DNA from 2 places in the Xanthomonas sp. SS genome. Region 2 is predicted to be linked to the other one. Evidence: predicted binding sites of a transcription regulator. Region 2 holds the regulator's gene; the other holds the start of a gene.

Region 1 (8,670 bases), 2.5 Mb from region 2:
GTAGACGGAGTTGCTCATGGGAGGTGGAATCCTGTCGAGTGGGAGGAACAAGAAGACGGGGGTTCGGCCGCGGCAGCAGCGGAAGGCAGCGGGAGGGACCCGGGCATGCAGGAATGGAGCAGCGCCGACCCGGACATGCGCGTGGCGCGATCGCCGTGGCCGGCCCGCGCACTGGTGGCGCGGGTGCAGCAGGCGCAGTCACGGACGATGCTCAAGCGCCGCATCCGGTAGCCTGCATGCTTGGCGCGCCGCGCCATACGCGACGTTATGGTAGCGCTACCAGAAACCGCGCTAAAAAAAGCTTCACTGCGGAGGGAAGCCGACGGGGCCATCAGATGCGGTTCGCAAGCCGGGGGACAGGCGGACTTTACCCAGCCCATCGGCGAAACGCTTGCTGCGCTGCGCCATCCGTGTCCGCAGCGTGCGCGCCACCACAGTGCAATGCGCCGGCCGCAACGTGCGCCACGTCGCGATCTCGCGCGGGTAACGCATGCGTCCCGCGCAACGCGCTGTGCAGTGCGCCGACTACAATGCGCGCCGATGACCTCCGCGCCCCTGCCCCTGCCCCTGCCGCAACGCCTCGCCGATCCCGCCCCGCGCGAGCGGCGCACGCCCTCGACGCTGGGCAAGCGCCTGTGCCGGCAGGTCGGCCAGGCGATCGCCGATTTCGGCATGATCGAGGCCGGCGACAAGGTCATGGTCTGCTTGTCCGGCGGCAAGGACAGCTACACGCTACTGGACATCCTGCTGCAGCTGCAGCGCAAGGCGCCGGTGCCGTTCGAACTGGTCGCGGTGAACCTGGATCAGAAGCAGCCCGGCTTTCCCGCCGAGGTGCTGCCCGACTATCTGCGCGGGCTCGGCGTGGCCTGGCACGTGATCGAGCAGGACACCTATTCGGTGGTCACCCGCGTGGTGCCCGAAGGCAAGACCATGTGCTCGCTGTGCTCGCGGCTGCGCCGCGGCGCGCTGTACCGCTATGCCGCCGAGAACGGGATCAGCAAGATCGCCCTGGGCCACCACCGCGACGACCTCGTCGCCACCTTCTTCATGAACCTGTTCTTCCACGCCAGGCTCGCGGCGATGGCGCCGAAGCTGCGCAGCGACGACGGCCGCCACGTGGTGATCCGCCCGCTGGCCTACGTGCGCGAGGCCGATATCGCCGAGTACGCGCAGGCGCGCGGCTTCCCGCTGATCCCATGCACGCTGTGCGGCAGCCAGGAGACCTTGCAGCGGCGCCAGGTCGGGCTGATGCTGCAGCAGTGGGACCGTGAGCATCCGGGCCGCGTTGAGCAGATCGCGCGCGCCATGGGCAACGTGCAGCCGGCGCAGCTGGCCGACCCGGCGCTGTTCGATTTCCGCACGCTCGGCGCCGCCGATGCCGCGCCGGCCACGGCAGCCTGGTCGCTCGACGACGACGACGACACCTGAGGCCGCTGCCGGCGGCGCGCACGCGCCGCTGAACCGCGCGTTGCGGTATCCGGGCGGGAGCGATGCGACAATGCCCGCCGCCCACCCTGCGCATGGCGCCGGGCCGTTCCGTTTCCTTCTGCTGGATGCTCGATGTTCTTTCGCAACCTGACCCTGTTCCGCTTCCCCACCACCCTCGACTTCTCCGAGATCGACAAGCTCCTGCCGGAAGTCCAGCTCAAGCCGGTCGGCCCGCTGGAAATGAGCTCGCGCGGCTTCATCTCTCCGTTCGGCCGCGACGAGCACGAAGTGCTGTCGCACCGCATCGCCGAGTTCCTGTGGCTGACCGTCGGCGGCGAGGACAAGATCCTGCCCGGCTCGGTGGTCAACGACCTGCTCGAGCGCAAGGTCGCCGAGATCGAGGAGAAGGAAGGCCGCCGGCCCGGCGGCAAGGCGCGCAAACGGCTCAAGGACGACCTGATCCACGAATTGCTGCCGCGCGCCTTCGTCAAGTCCTCGCGCACCGACGCGATGCTCGACCTGCAGCACGGCTACGTCGCGGTGGACACTTCCAGCCGCAAGACCGGCGAGAACGTGATGTCCGAGATCCGCGGCGTGCTGGGCAGTTTCCCGGCGCTGCCGCTGAACGCGGAAGTGGCGCCGCGCTCGATCCTGACCGGCTGGATCGCCGGCGAGCCCCTGCCCGAAGGCCTGAGCCTGGGCGAGGAGTGCGAGATGAAGGATCCGATCGAAGGCGGCGCGGTGGTCAAGTGCCAGCACCAGGAACTGCGCTGCGACGAGATCGACAAGCACCTGGAGGCCGGCAAGCAGGTCACCAAGCTGGCGCTGATCCTGGACGACCACGTCTCCTTCGTGCTCGGCGACGACCTGGTGATCCGCAAGCTGAAGTTCCTCGACGGCGCCCTGGACCAGTTGGAGAACACCGACCAGGACGGCGTGCGCGCCGAACTGGACGCCCGCTTCGCGCTGATGAGCGCCGAAGTGCGGCGCCTGTTCCTGTTGCTGGAAGAGGCGTTGAAGCTGAGCAAGGCGGAGACCTGAGGCGAGGCCGGCAACATCTGGGCCGATCGCGCCTCGCGCCATCGGCCCAGACAGGCACCGCAGCCGGCCCATTTCCGGGCTGCGTTCGTCGCGGCTGAAGCCGCTCCTACACAAGCCGCGCGCCTGCTGGGCCGGGTGCACTGCAGGAGGGGCTTCAGCCCCGACCAGCAGCTCCCGAAGCCGGACAACTTCCCGACTTCGCTCGTCGCGACTGAAGTCGCTCCCACAAGGGACCCTCGGCGTACCGGCTGGGTGCACTGTAGGAGGGGCTTCAGCCCCGACCGGCAGCTGCCGAAGCCGGACAACTTCCCGACTCCGCTCGTCGCGACTGAAGTCGCTCCCACAAGGGATCTCGGCGTGCCGGCTGGGTGCACTGTGGGAGGGACTTCAGTCCCGACTGCTGCCAAGCCGGCCAGCTTCCTCACTTCGCTCGTCGCGGCTGAAGCCGCTCCTACAGGGGCCTTGGCGTGCGCTGTCCGGATCTGCTGCCGAACGACCCGCAGGCCACCGTGACCGGAACTCAGCTGAAGCATGCAGCGCGATCGGTGCGCGCTGTCACCGTGCGCGTGCGCATGAGCGGTATGCTGTGCGCATGCCCGATTTCCTCCGTCGCCTGATCGCGCCGCCCGCCGCGGCCGTCGAACGCGACCTCGTCCGCCTGCGGCTGGACGAGCGCGAGATCGAGGTGCTGCGCGTGCGCGACCCGCGCGCGCGGCGGATCAAGCTCAGCGTCGACGAACGCGGCGCGCGCCTGACTCTGCCGCTGCGCGCCAGCCTGGTGTCCGGCGAGCGCTTCCTGCTCGAGCACCGGCACTGGCTCGGCGAGCAGCTGGCGCGCTACCAGGACGAAGACGACGAGCCTGGCCTGCAGCGCGGCGTGCCCGGCTGGCTGCCGCTGCGCGGCGAACGCCTGCCGCTGCGCTGGAGCGAGGGCCGCTATGCGCGGCTGCAGGTCGATGCCGACGGGGCGGAACTGCAATTGCCGGCGCGTGCCGGCGATGCGGCGATCGCACGCGCGCTGCGCGAGTTCTACGAAGCGCAGGCGCGCGCCGACGTCGGCCGCTGGCTGCCCAAGTACCTGCCCTCGCTGCCGCGCGCGCCGGCGCGGGTGCGGCTGAAGGTGATGTCCTCGCAATGGGGTTCGCTGGCGCCGGACGGCTCGATGGCGCTGGATCTGGCGCTGGTGCTGGGCCAGCCCTCGGCGTTCGAGTACGTGCTGGTCCACGAGCTGTGCCATCTGCTGCAGGCCAACCACTCGCCGGCGTTCTGGCGCGAGGTGGAAGCGCGGTTCCCGGCCTGGCGGGCCGAGCGCGACTATTTCCACGCGCACGGTCGGCGCCTGAAGGCGCAACTGCGGCGGCTGTTGAGCTAGGGCATCGCGCGCGCCGTTGTTGCGCCCACGAGGCAAGGAAACGCAGGAAAGCATGGAGGCTGTTTCAGCCCGAACGATGGCGTAGCGCCGGGCGACGACCTGCCGGCCGCGATGCACCGCGTGCCCAACGACGGCAAGCCGGCCATGCCTGGACCCATGAGAGCGGCCCTGCAAGTTGGGCCTGTCAGGCCGGCAGCCAGCGTAGTGCGACACGGCCGCCCGGCGCGCAGTCGCAGCGCGCCGGGCGAATCCGGCGGCGTCTTCGGGAAGGGATCGCGCGCATCGAGGCGCGCAGCGCCGCGGCGATGGACAGATCGGAGAAAACGGAAGGACGGCGGGTTTCGCCTCAGCGCTGCGGAAGAAGAACTCCATGCGCAGCGCCCGGCAGGCCCCCTCTCCCCGCCTACCTCACACCTGGCGCGACCTCCGGCGCCAGCGAACGATACGGTCCGAGCGGCGCTACGCCGGCATGTCAGGACGCCGGGATCGGGCCGCGTACGCAAGACGTATCGCGTCTATGCCTGTTTTGTCGGCAGGCGTGGCGGGAACTTAAGCGAAATTTTTTCTACACACAAGCTTCACAAGCGTTGTGTAGGCGCCGCATTCAGCCGCCGGCCCAGGTAAGGCCGATCCACTGCGCCACGCGAGCGGGAGCGCCCCTGCAACGGCCCCCCGCCCACGCGCTATGCCCACCCGCTCAGCCGCCGACGGCGAGGGCGAGCCCGGCAGGCACTGACACCGGCGCAGCGGCCACCGGCCGCCGTTCCGGCACCGCCGGCTGCAGCCGGAACACCGCCACCGCCGCGGCCAGCGTGCCGGCCTGCTGTTCCAGCGCATGCGAGGCCGCGGTGGCCTGCTCCACCAGCACCAGGTTCTGCTGCGTGCTGCGGTCCATCTGCGCCATCGCCTGGCCGACCTGCTCGATGCCGGCCGACTGCGCCTGCGAGGCCACCGCGATTCCGGCCACGACGTCGTTGACCTCGCGCACCGAGGCCAGCACCCGGCCCATGGTCTGGCCGGCGCCGTGGACCTGCGCCGAGGCCACCGCGACCTGGGACAGGGAGGCTTCGATCAGCGTCTTGATCTCTTTCGCCGCGCCGGCCGAGCGCTGCGCCAGCGCGCGTACCTCGCTGGCGACGACGGCGAAGCCGCGCCCCTGCTCGCCGGCACGCGCCGCCTCCACCGCCGCGTTCAGGGCCAGGATGTTGGTCTGGAACGCGATGCTGTCGATCACCGCGATGATCTCGCCGATCTTGCGCGACGAGCCCTGCACGCCCTGCATCGCCGCCACCGCTTCGTCGATCGCCGCGCCGCCCTGGCGCGCGACCGACGCCGCGACGGTCGCCAGCTGGTTGGCCTGGTCCGCGTGCGCGGCGTTCTGTTTGACCGTCTCGGTCAGTTGCGCCGCCGATGCCGCGGTGCGCTCCAGCGCGCCGGCCTGCTCGGCGCTGCGGCGCGACAGGTCCTGATGCCCGCCGGCGATGGCGCCGGCCTCGCTGTCGATCGCCGCCGCCGCCTGCTGGATGCCGGCCACGATCCCCGCCAGCTGGTCGGCGGTGGCGTTGGCGTCGTCGCGCATGCCCGCGAACACGCCATGGAATTCGCCGTGCATGCGCACGCCCAGGTCGCCGCAGGCGATCGCGCGCAGCAGCGTCGACAGCGCGCCGAGGTTGCCGTCCACGGTCGCCATCAGCTGGTTCAGGCTTTCCAGCATGGTGCGGAAATCGTGCTGGTGGCGGCCGACGTCGCCGCGCGCGCTGAAATCGCCGGCCGCCGCGGCCGCCGCCAGGTGCCAGATGTCGCGGTTGAGCGCGCCGAGGTTGGCCTTGATCGCGTCCATGGTGTCGGAGATCGCCGCCTGCTCGCCGGGCAGGCGCGGCATGTCCTCGCTGAGGTCGCCGATGGCGTAGCGCTGCATCAACGCGACCGTGGACTGCACCGTGCCCACGTGCAGATCGACCAGCGCATTGGCATCGTGCAGCAGTTGCCCGTATTCGCCCGGGAACCCTGCCGCGTCGCTGCGGTGCGCGACCGCGCCGGCGGCGTGGCGCTGCGCCATCTGCCGTTGCTCGGCGAGCACCGCGCGCAACTGCGCCTGCATGGTCTGCATGCTGCGCAGCAGCTCGGCGGCCTCGTCGTTGCCGTGCACCGGCAGCGGTGCGTCGAGCCGACCGGCGGCGATCGCCGCGGCGATCCGCGTGCCTTCGCGCAGCGGCCGCACCAGGCTCTGGGTGATGCACCAGCCCAGCCAGGTGCTGACCGCCAGCAGCAGGCCGCCGCCGATCAGCAGCATCCAGCGCGCGCGGTCCATCGTCGTCACCGCATCGGCATACGCCTGGTCGCTGAGCGAGCGCAGGTGCGTGGCATTGCGCTGGATCGCCTGCTGCCAGTTCGCCAGCAACGGCTGCAGCGTGTACAGGTGCAGGGTCTGCGCGTCCAGGTTCTGGTTGTCGGCGGCCAGCGCCAGCACCTGGGTCTGGAACGGCTGCACCTGGACATAGGCCTGGTCGATCGCGGCGCGGCGCTGCGCGCCGGTGCGGTCGGCCGGATCCAGGCGCATCGCGAACAGCTTGCGGCGCACCTGCGCGTAGTCGCGCGCGGCCTGGTCGATCGCGCGCACGATCTCGCGCTTCTCGTCGGGGTTGGTCAGGATCACATCGTTGAGCAGGCCGATTTCCAGCCGCGCCTGGGCGGTGACCATGGCATCGGACAGCCGGATCTTCTCCATCTTGTCCAGGCTGATGTCGTCGAGCTGGCGGCGCGCCATGGCCATCGAGGCCAGGCTGGCGACGATCAGTGCGCCGCAGAGCAGCAGCAGGGCTGCGAAGGCGAAGGTCAGTCGGGGACCGACGGGATAACGGCGAAGGAGACGGATCATCGGGGCGGGGAAGGTTCGGGCGCAATTGCCCACGCGTACCCTGGCCACCAAGCTTTACCGAAACGCGACCGGCCTACGACAACATGACGAACTGTGACGCCGGGTGGATCGCAACCGCGGCGTGCCGCGCGTCCCAGGCATTTATCGGCGGCAATGCCGGGAACTTGAGCAGGCGCTGGCGCCGTTCGTGCACGCGTTGACGTTCGAGGGCGTGTGCTGGACGTGCGACGGCGTCGGTTCGGGCGAGCGGCGCAGCGTCCCACTGCGGCGGTCGCACGATGCCGCGATGGCAGGGCGGCGCAACAGCGCCGGCCGGCGGCTCAGAAGAAGTCGTGCAACAGCGCCGCCACCGCGGCCGGCTGCTCCATGTGCAGGTGATGGGTGCCGGGCAGCACGTGCACGCGGCCATGGCGCAACCGCGCCGCACGTTCGTTGCGCAACGGCTCGGGGAAATACGGCTGCGCCGGGTCGGCGTAGATCACCCGCGCGGGGCAGTCGATGCCGGCCAGCAGCGCCTGCACCTGCGCCTCGCTCAGCCGCACCGCGGTGGGCAGGGTCAGGCGCCGGTCGCTGCGCCACACGTAGCCGCCCTCCACCGCCTCGACCCCGCGCTCCACCAGCAGTCGCGCCGCCGGCTCGCTGAGCTGGTTGGCCAACATCCGCGCGCGCACCGGCGCGGCCAGGTCGGGGAACACGCGCAGCGGCGAGGCGCTGGCGTTGGCGCGGCGGGTCGCGGCGACGCTGTCGCGCAGGCGTTCCAGGGTGCCCTCCACGGTCTCGGCCAGGCCGCCGAGCATTTCGATCGCGACCAGCTTCTCGATGCGCTGCGGCGCCGCCGCGGCCAGGGTGCTGGCGATCGCCGCGCCCATCGAATGGCCGATCACCGCGAAGCGCTCCCAGCCCAGCGCGTCGGCCGCGTCCAGCAGCGGATGCAGCGCGCCGGTCAGCAGATAGTCGGCGCCGGCCGGCAACGGTTCGCTGTGGCCGTGGCCGGGCAGGTCCAGCATCACCAGGTCCAGCTGCGGCAGCTGCGCGCTCAGCGGCACGAAGCTGGCGGCGTTGTCCAGCCAGCCATGCACCGCCAGCACCTTGGGCCCGTGCGGATCGCCGCTGCGCAGACCGGCCAGCGTGCCTACCCGCGACGGGCAGGCGAAGGTGCGCAGCGTCATGCGGCGCGGGCGGCCAGCTGCGCCAGCGCGCGCGCGTGCGCCGGGGCGTCGTTGAGGCAGGGGATGTAGCGCACCTGCATGCCGCGCGCGGCGCAGGTCTCGACGAAGCCCATCGCCACTTCTTCCAGCGTCTCCAGGCAGTCGGTAGCGAAGCCCGGGCAGATCACGTCGACCCGCTTGGTGCCCTGCTCGGCCAGCTGCCACAGGCTCGGCTCCGCATACGGCTGCAGCCAGCGCTCGGCGCCGAAGCGCGACTGGTAGCCGAGCTGCCATTCGTTGGCGCCCAGGCCCAGCGCCGCGGCAATCGCCTGCGCGCTGGCCTCGCAGCGTTGCGGATACGGGTCGCCGTTGTTGGCCACGCGCTGCGGCAGGCCATGGAAGGAGAAGAACAGGGTCTCGCCGCGGCCGTGCTGCGCCCAGTGCGCGCGCACGCTGTCGGCCACCGCCTCGACCCAGGCCGGGTCGGTCGGATAGTCCTCGATCAGGGTCACCGGCAGCTGCGGATTGCGCGCCTGCCAGGCCTGCACCACGTCCTCGATCGAGGCGGTGGTGGTGGTCGAATACTGCGGGTACAGCGGCAGCACCACGATCCGGCCCACGCCGCCGTCGCGCAGCGCGTCCAGTGCCGGCGCCAGCGCCGGGGTGCCGTAGCGCATCGCCCAGGCCACGCGGTGCCCGGGCAGTTCGCGCTGCATGCCCTCGGTCAGGCGCCGGGTGTACACCGCCAGCGGCGAGCCTTCCGGCAGCCACACCAGCGCGTACTTCTCCGCCGAACGCGGCGA
Region 2 (8,670 bases):
CCGACCTCAACGCCGGCCTGCTGACCCGCGAAGAGGCCAAGGCCCGGCGCGAGGAAGTCCGCGAGGAAGCCGACTTCTACGGCTCGATGGACGGCGCCAGCAAGTTCATCCGCGGCGACGCCATCGCCGGCATCCTGATCCTGTTCATCAACCTCATTGGCGGCATGGCGGTCGGCGTCCTGCAGCACGGCATGCCGGTGGGCCAGGCCGCGTCCACCTATACCCTGCTGTCGATCGGCGACGGCCTGGTGGCGCAGTTGCCGGCGCTGCTGGTGTCCTCGGCGGTGGCGATGCTGGTCACCCGCGCCTCGCGCTCGCAGGACATGGGCGCCTCGATGATGGGCCAGGTGTTCGGCCAGCACAAAGCGCTGGCGGTGGCCGCGGCGATCCTGGGCCTGGTCGGCCTGGTCCCGGGCATGCCCAACGTCGCTTTCTTGACGCTGGCGCTGATCCTGGGCCTGCTGGCCTGGAAAATGTGGAAGCGCAGCCTGCTGCCGGAAGAAGCCAAGCCGGATCCGGCGCAGCAGGCGGCCAGCGCCGGCGCCCAGGCCAACGCCGAACTGGGCTGGGACGAACTGCGCCCGATCGATCCGCTGGGCCTGGAGGTCGGCTACCGGCTGATCCCGCTGGTGGACAAGACCCAGGGCGGCGAACTGATGGCGCGGATCAAGGGCGTGCGCCGCAAGCTGACCCAGGACATCGGCTTCCTGATCCCGCCGGTACACATCCGCGACAACCTGGAGTTGCCGGCCAACGCCTACCGCCTGCTGGTGCACGGCGTGCCGGTGGCCACCGCCGACATCCACCCCGATCGCGAACTGGCGCTGGACCCGGGCGGCGCGCTGGGCAAGATCGACGGCATCGCCGGCAAGGACCCCGCGTTCGGCCTGGATGCGATCTGGATCCAGCCGCACCAACGCGCCCAGGCCGAGACCATGGGCTACACCGTGGTCGACCCGGCCACGGTGATCGCCACCCACCTGTCGCACCTGATCCGCGAGCACGCCCCGGAACTGCTCGGCCACGAAGAGGTGCAGCAGCTGCTGGCCACGCTGGCCAAGAGCGCGCCGAAGCTGGTCGAGGACCTCACCCCGAAGGCGCTGCCGCTGTCGGTGGTGGTGCGTGTGCTGCAGAACCTGCTGATCGAGAAGATCCCGGTGCGGCAGCTGCGCAAGATCGTCGAGGCGCTGGTCGAACAGGCCCCGCAGAGTCAAGAACCCGGCGTGCTCACCGCTGCGGTGCGCAACGCCCTGGGCCGGTTCATCGTCCAGGAAATCTCGGGAATGTCCGCCGAACTGCCGGTGTACACCCTGGCCCCGCAATTGGAACGTGTCTTGCAAGACTCTACCCAAGGCAACGGTGCCGCGCTGGAACCCGGCCTGGCCGAGCGGCTGCACCAGAGCCTGGCCGAATGCGTCAGCAAGCAGGAAGCGCGCAACGAACCGGCCGTGGTGCTGGTCCCGGCGCAAGTCCGCGCCGCGCTGGCCAGGCTGGTCCGCCACAGCGTCCCCTCGCTGTCGGTGCTGTCCTACAGCGAGGTACCGGAAGACAAGCGGCTGAAGCTGGTGGGAACGATCAGCTGACAGGCAGGGATTGGTGATTTGGGATACGGGATTCGCAACAGCGGACCCCGCGAGCGGAGAGAGACAGCAGTGAAACGATCGAAGACAACCAGAGCAAGGCGACCGGATACCAGCCACGTAACGGCGGCATCCGCGACCAATCCCCAATCCCCACTCCCGAATCCCGGCGTCCACCCATGAAGATCAAACGCTTCGTAGCCCCCGACATGCGCACCGCGTTCCGCATGGTCCGCGACGAGCACGGTCCGGATGCGGTGATCCTGTCCAACCGGCGCACCGACGAAGGCATCGAGATCGTCGCCGCCAGCAACTACGACGAAGCCCTGGTGCAGCAGGCGCTGGACGCGGCGCGTCCGGAAGAGGCGGCGCCGCGGCTGCAGGTGTCGGCCGCCAATCCGGCGCCGCGTGCGGCCAAGGCCGCCGCCAACCCGGCGATGGCGATGATGGCCGCGATCAGCGAGCGCCGTGCCCCGGCCGCCGCCATGGCCAACGCCGGCAGCACCGCGACAGTGGCGCAGGCCGCACCGGCGCGGCCGCTGACCCAGCCCGCCGCGATCGCCGCCTCGGCGATGCCGGCCGGCACTGCGCCGGCGCCGAGCCGTCCCGCCGCCGCGCCGCGGGCCCCTGCCCGGTCCCCGCCGACGCCCCCTTCGCCGAATTCCGCATTCCGAGGACGTGTTCCGCAACGCACCGATCAGCGTGCCGATGCCCAGCCCGTTCGCCGCCCCGGCCGCCCCGGCCGCCGCCGCCAGCGCCGCCGCGATCGCCGCCGAGGTGCCGGCCTGGCTGGAAGACATCGCCGCCGTGTCGCTGACCCCGGCCGCCGCGACTAGCGCCGCGAACGTCGTGCCGCTGCCGGCCGCCGCGCCTGCGGCCAGCGCCGGGATCCCGGCGCCGCCGACGCTGGCGCCGGTGGCCAGCTTCCCCGTCGCGCAGAACGACGAACAATTGACTCAGCTGCGCGACGAACTGGCGCTGATGCGGCAGATGATCGAGCGCGAGATGAACCGGCTCACCGACGAACGCCTGCGCGGCTCGCCGGTGCGCGCCCAGGCGCTGGAGCTGATGGACGACTACGGCTTCGACAGCGGCCTGACCCGCGACGTGGTGATGCAGATCCCCGCCGACCTGGAACTGCACCGCGGCCGCGGGCTGATGCTGGGGCTGCTGTCCAAGCGCCTGCCGATCGCCCCGCTGGATCCGATCGAGGAAGGCGGCGTGATCGCCCTGATCGGCCCCACCGGCGCCGGCAAGACCACCACCATCGCCAAGCTGGCCTCGCGCTTCCTGGAGCGCCACGCCGCCCGCGACGTGGCCCTGGTCACCACCGACACCATCCGCGTCGGCGGCCGCGAACAGCTGCACAGCTACGGCCGCCAGCTCGGCATCGCCGTGCACGAGGCCGACAGCGACGCCGCCCTGCAGCAGCTGCTGGAGCGCCTGCGCGACTACAAGCTGGTGCTGATCGACACCGCCGGCATGGGCCAGCGCGACCGCGCCCTGGCCGCACAGCTGCACTGGCTGCGCGCCTCGCGAGTGGTCCGGTCCTTGCTAGTACTCCCTGCCAACGCTCATTTCTCCGACCTGGACGAGGTGGTGCGCCGGTTTGCCGGCGCCGATCCGCAGGGGGTGATCTTGACCAAGCTTGACGAAACCGGGCGGTTTGGCAGTGCCCTGTCGGTGGTCGCGGACCACCGGCTTCCCATCACCTGGGTGACCGATGGTCAGCGCGTGCCGGACGACCTGCACCGCGCCAACGCCGCCAGCCTGGTATTGCGCCTTGAAGATTTGCGGCGCGCTGCCGATAAGCCCTGTACTCCGGAGCAGAACCATGCCGTCGCGTGATTACGCCAATCTGACCAATGCCTTCCCCCTGTCGGCAACGCGCAGCGAACCGCTGGGCCCGGTGCGCACGATCGCCGTGACCGGCGGCAAGGGCGGCGTCGGCAAGACCAACATCTCGGTCAACCTGTCGATGGCGCTGGCCGACATGGGCAAGCGCACCCTGCTGCTGGACGCCGACCTTGGCCTGGCCAACGTCGACGTGCTGCTCGGGCTGACCCCCAAATTCACCCTGGCCGACCTGGTCGCCGGGCGCTGCACCCTGGAAGAGGTGCTGATCGACATGCCCAACGGGCTGATGGTGGTGCCCGCCGCCTCCGGTCGCCGGCACATGGCCGAGCTGCCGCCGGCCCAGCACGTCGGCCTGGTCAACGTGTTCTCCGAGCTCAAGCGCGAGCTGGACGTGATGATCATCGACACCGCCGCCGGCATCACCGACAGCGTGCTGACCTTCTGCCAGGCCGCGCAGGACGCGGTGGTGGTGGTCTGCGACGAACCGGCCTCGATCACCGACGCCTACGCGCTGATCAAGGTGCTGTCGCGCGAACGCGGCGTGGACCGGGTGCAGATCGTGGCCAACATGGTCCGCGACCTCAACGAAGGCCGCCTGCTGTACGACAAGCTGAGCCGGGTGTGCGAGAAGTTCCTCGGCGACGTGTCGCTGAATTACCTGGGCTGCGTGCCGCAGGACGACTGGCTGCGCCTGGCGGTGCAGCGCCAGCAGCCGGTGGTCAAGGCCTACCCGTCCAGCCCGTCGGCGCAGGCGATCGCCGAGATCGCCCGCCGCACCTCGCGCTGGCAGGCGCCGACCGTGCCGCGCGGCAACGTCGAGTTCTTCGTCGAACGGATCATCCAGCGGGGGGTCGCCGCATGAACGCCGCCGCCCAATACCGCGCCGTGCAGCGCAACAGCTCCAACGACTACATCGCCCAGCATTCGGACCTGGTGCGGCGCATCGCCCACCACCTGGCGGCGCGACTGCCGGCCAGCGTCGAGATCGACGACCTGATCCAGGCCGGCATGATCGGCCTGATCGAGGCCTCGCGCAGCTACGACGCCGACCAGGGCGCCTCGTTCGAGACCTACGCCTCGATCCGCATCCGCGGCTCGATGATCGATGAGATCCGCCGCGGCGACTGGGTGCCGCGTTCGGTGCACCGCCGCGCCCGCGACGCCGCCTCGGCGATCCGCAAGATCGAGCAGAGCACCGGCCGCGCCGCCGCCGCCAACGAAGTGGCCGCCGCGATGGACATGCCGCTTCCCGAATACCTGCGATTGATGGAAGATGCCGCGCGCGGCCAGGTGCTGAGCCTGGAATCGCGGGTCGAAGACCACGGCGAGCTGGACACCATCGCCAAGGGCGGGCCCAATCCGCAGCAGATGCTCGAGCGCAGCGAGTTCGGGCGCGAACTGGGCAAGGCGATCGCGCTGCTGCCCGAGCGCGAGCAGCTGGTACTGTCTCTGTACTACGAACAAGAATTGAACTTGAAGGAAATCGGCGCGGTGCTCGGTGTCAGCGAGTCGCGCGTCTGCCAGATCCACGGCCAGGCCACGGTACGCTTGCGCGGACGCTTGAAAGCGTTCGAAGCGGCAGACGCCGGCCTGGAAGACGAAGAATAAGACCCAAGGGAGTTAGCGGTGAACAAGAACATGCGGATTTTGATCGTGGACGATTTCTCGACGATGCGGCGCATCGTCAAGAATCTGCTCGGCGATCTGGGCTTCACCAACACTGCAGAGGCCGAAGACGGCAACAGTGCGCTGGCTGCGCTGCGCTCGGCACCGTTCGAGTTCGTGGTCACCGACTGGAACATGCCCGGCATGACCGGCATCGACCTGCTGCGCAACATCCGTGCCGACGACAAGCTCAAGCACCTGCCGGTGCTGATGGTGACCGCCGAGGCCAAGCGCGAGCAGATCATCGAGGCGGCGCAGTGCGGCGTGAACGGCTACATCATCAAGCCGTTCACCGCGCAGACGTTGCAGGAGAAGCTGGGCAAGATCTTCGAACGCCTGGGAGCGACCGCCTGATGCAAGCCACCGCCGAACGCAGCGCCCTGATCGAACGCCTGCAAGGTGCGCTGGACGCACTGGAGCGCGGCGACGAAACCGCCTGGCGCAAGGAAATCGACACGCTCGCCGCCTGGCGCACGCGGCCGATGATGCAGGGCCTGAGCCGGCTGGCGCGCGACCTGGGCCAGGCGCTCGGCGAGCTGCCGGTCATTCCCAGCGAAGCCGGCGAACTGGACGACGCCTGCTCGCGCCTGGACCACGTGGTGGAGATGACCGAGAAGGCCAGCCACCGCACCCTGGACCTGGCCGAGGAATGCCGCGCGCTGGCCGAACAGCTGCGCGCCGGCGGGCTGACCGGCGACCAGGGCGAGATCCTCGACAAGATCCGCCACAACCTCACCGAGATGGCCCTGGCGCAGAGCTTCCAGGACCTGACCGGGCAGATCATCCGCCGCGTGGCGACCATCGTGCGCCGCGTGCACGAGGGCTTCGGCGCGCTCGGCCTGCCGCCGAAGGAAGACAAGAAGCCCGATGGCAGCCTGGCCGGCCCGGCGCTGGCCGGACTGGACCGCCACGGCGTGTCGCAGAACGACGCCGACGACCTGCTGTCCGGACTGGGACTGTAATGCCATGAGCGCCGTCCCCGACGACATCGCTGCCGACTTCATCATCGAGGCCCAGGAAATCCTGGACCGGCTCGGCGAGCAGTTGGTGTCGCTGGAGCAGGCGCCCGAGGACAGCGACCAGCTCAACGCGGTATTCCGCGGTTTCCACACGCTCAAGGGCGGCGCCGGCTTTCTGGCGATCAACGCCATGGTCGAGCTGTGCCACGCCGCCGAGGACACCCTGGGCCAGGCCCGCGCCGGCCAGGCCACCTTGCAGGCGCGGCACTTCGACGCCGCGCAGCAGTCGCTGGACTACCTGCAGTCGATGCTCGACGCATTCGGCAGCGGCAGCGAACCGCCGCGCGCGCCGCAGCAGCTGATCGCGCAGTTCGCCACCAGCGGCGAAGAAACCGCCGCGCCCAGCGCCAAGGCCGCCGTCGCCGCGCCGCTGCCCGCCGCAGGCGGCAACAGCGACATGATCGACGACGACGAATTCGAAGCGTTGCTCGACCAGCTGCACGGCGGCGCCGCGCCAGCCGCGCTGCCAGTACCGGCCGCCGCGCCGCGGCCGGCGCCGAGCGCCAAGCCCGCAGGTGCGCCGGCCAAAGCCGCCGAACCCGAACACACCGTGCGCGTGGACACCAAGCGCCTGGACGCGATCGTCAACCTGATCGGCGAACTGGTGCTGTCGCGCAACCGGCTCAAGACCCTGCGCGTGCGCCTGCGCGACGAAGAACTGGACCGCGCGGTCAGCAGCCTGGACATCGCCACCTCGCGCCTGCAATCGGCGGTGATGCGCACCCGCATGCAGCCGGTCGGCAAGGTGTTCTCGCGCTTCCCCAAGGTCGCGCGCGACGTCGCCCGCTCCCTGAACAAGGAAGTGGACCTGGAACTGATCGGCGCCGACACCGAACTGGACCGCAACCTGGTCGAGGCGCTGGCCGATCCGCTGGTGCACCTGGTGCGCAACGCGATCGACCACGGCATCGAGACGCCGGCGCTGCGCGAAGCCACCGGCAAGCCGCGCGGCGGCCACGTGCGCCTGTCGGCGCAGCAGGAAGGCGACTACGTCAGCATCGAAGTGCAGGACGACGGCGCCGGCATCGACCCCGAACGCCTGCGGCAGAAGGCGCGCGAGAAGGGCCTGATCGATCCGGAAGCCGCCGCGCGCCTGACCACCGAGGAATGCCTGCACCTGGTGTTCCTGCCCGGTTTCTCGACCAAGTCCGAAGTCACCGACATCTCCGGCCGCGGCGTCGGCATGGACGTGGTGCAGTCGCGCATCCGCGAACTCAGCGGGCAGATCCAGATCCAGTCCGAACTGGGCCGCGGCAGCCGCTTCCTGATCCGCGTGCCGCTGACCCTGGCGATCCTGCCGACCCTGCTGGTGCAGGCCGGCGACACCGTCTATGCGCTGCCGCTGGCGCGCGTGGTGGAAGTGCTGCACGCGCCGCGCCGCGCGCTGGGCTGGTTCGACGGCCGCGCCGTACTCGACCGGCAATCGCATACCTTGCCGCTGGTGGACCTGCGCCACTGGTTGAACATCGAAGCGCCGGAACTGCCGCTGCTGACCGTGGTGGTGCTGCAGGCCGGCGAATCGCGCATGGGCCTGGTCGTAGACCAGGTCCGCGGCCGCGAGGAAGTGGTGATCAAGCCGCTGCCGCGCGCACTGCGCGGCCTGCCTGGCTACGCCGGCGCGACCCTGATCGGCGATGGCCGGCTGGCGTTGATCCTAGATGTGGATGGGTTGAAGAGCTGATCGAAGGCCGGGATTGGGGATTCGAAGGCTGTCCCGGTGCGGATCGCTGGCTGGCGATGCGACACCCAAAGTGTCATCGGCCTGCCGGTAAGTTCAACGGCGGTTGCCAGCCGCGCTTTCCTGTAGGAGCGGCTTCAGCCGCGACGCCTTACCTGTAACGCGTCGCGGCTGAAGCCGCTCCTACAGGGTGCCGCGCGCTCGCCGATCCGCGGCTCGACCGCCACCGGCCGGGCGTCTCGAATCCCCAATCCCGACTCCCAATCCCGGCCGCCCCATCAAGTCCCTCCCCTCGCTGCCGATATTTCCTGCATGGACAAACTCAGTCTCATTGGCTTGCTGTTGGCGATCGCCTCGCTGGTCGGCGGCAGCATCCTCAAGGGCGCCGGCGTTTCCGCGCTGTGGTCGCCGGCCGCGTTCGTGATCGTGATCGTCGGCACCGTCGCCGCAATCCTGGTGCATACCCCGCCGGCGGTGTTCAGGCGCGCGTTCCAGATCGCCAAGTGGATCCTGCATCCGCCGGCCAGCGATCGCCAGGCGCTGCTGCAGCAGATCGTGGAGTGGAGCAACATCGCCCGCCGCCAGGGCCTGCTCGGCCTGGAGAACCAGGTGCAGCAGCAGCCCGACCCGTTCGTGCGCAAGGGTTTGCAGATGCTGGTCGACGGGGTGGAGCCGGAATCGATCCGGCACATGCTGGAAATCGACCTGGACGGCCAGGAACACTGCGACCTGGCCGCGGCCAAGGTGTTCGAAGGCATGGGCATCTATGCGCCGACGCTGGGCATCATCGGCGCGGTGCTGGGCCTGATCGCGGTGATGAAGAACCTCGCCGACCCGAGCAAGCTCGGCCACGGCATCGCCGCCGCGTTCA

The links. Region 2 encodes FliA, which starts transcription of late flagellar genes. Its sites were predicted from a motif close to TAAAGTTTNNCNNNCNNNGGCCGATAA; they were not measured.
Region 1: the regulator FliA is predicted to act here: its motif matches at 6,861-6,887, upstream of HEP74_RS21520 (methyl-accepting chemotaxis protein).

The regions. Positions count from the first base shown of each region.
Region 1 is NZ_CP051190.1:5,125,423-5,134,092, forward strand. Features, by position in the region: gene xylA (xylose isomerase) at 1-18, opposite strand, end outside; gene ttcA (tRNA 2-thiocytidine(32) synthetase TtcA) at 541-1,428, shown strand; gene HEP74_RS21510 (recombination-associated protein RdgC) at 1,561-2,469, shown strand; gene HEP74_RS21515 (YgjP family zinc-dependent metalloprotease) at 3,062-3,841, shown strand; gene HEP74_RS21520 (methyl-accepting chemotaxis protein) at 4,539-6,719, opposite strand; gene HEP74_RS21525 (alpha/beta fold hydrolase) at 7,040-7,888, opposite strand; gene hemH (ferrochelatase) at 7,885-8,670, opposite strand, start outside.
Region 2 is NZ_CP051190.1:2,667,140-2,675,809, forward strand. Features, by position in the region: gene flhA (flagellar biosynthesis protein FlhA) at 1-1,583, shown strand, start outside; partial or broken gene flhF (flagellar biosynthesis GTPase FlhF) at 1,760-3,428, shown strand; gene HEP74_RS11080 (MinD/ParA family ATP-binding protein) at 3,415-4,299, shown strand; gene HEP74_RS11085 (RNA polymerase sigma factor FliA) at 4,296-5,045, shown strand; gene cheY (chemotaxis response regulator CheY) at 5,064-5,456, shown strand; gene HEP74_RS11095 (protein phosphatase CheZ) at 5,456-6,064, shown strand; gene HEP74_RS11100 (chemotaxis protein CheA) at 6,069-7,802, shown strand; gene HEP74_RS11105 (flagellar motor protein) at 8,112-8,670, shown strand, end outside.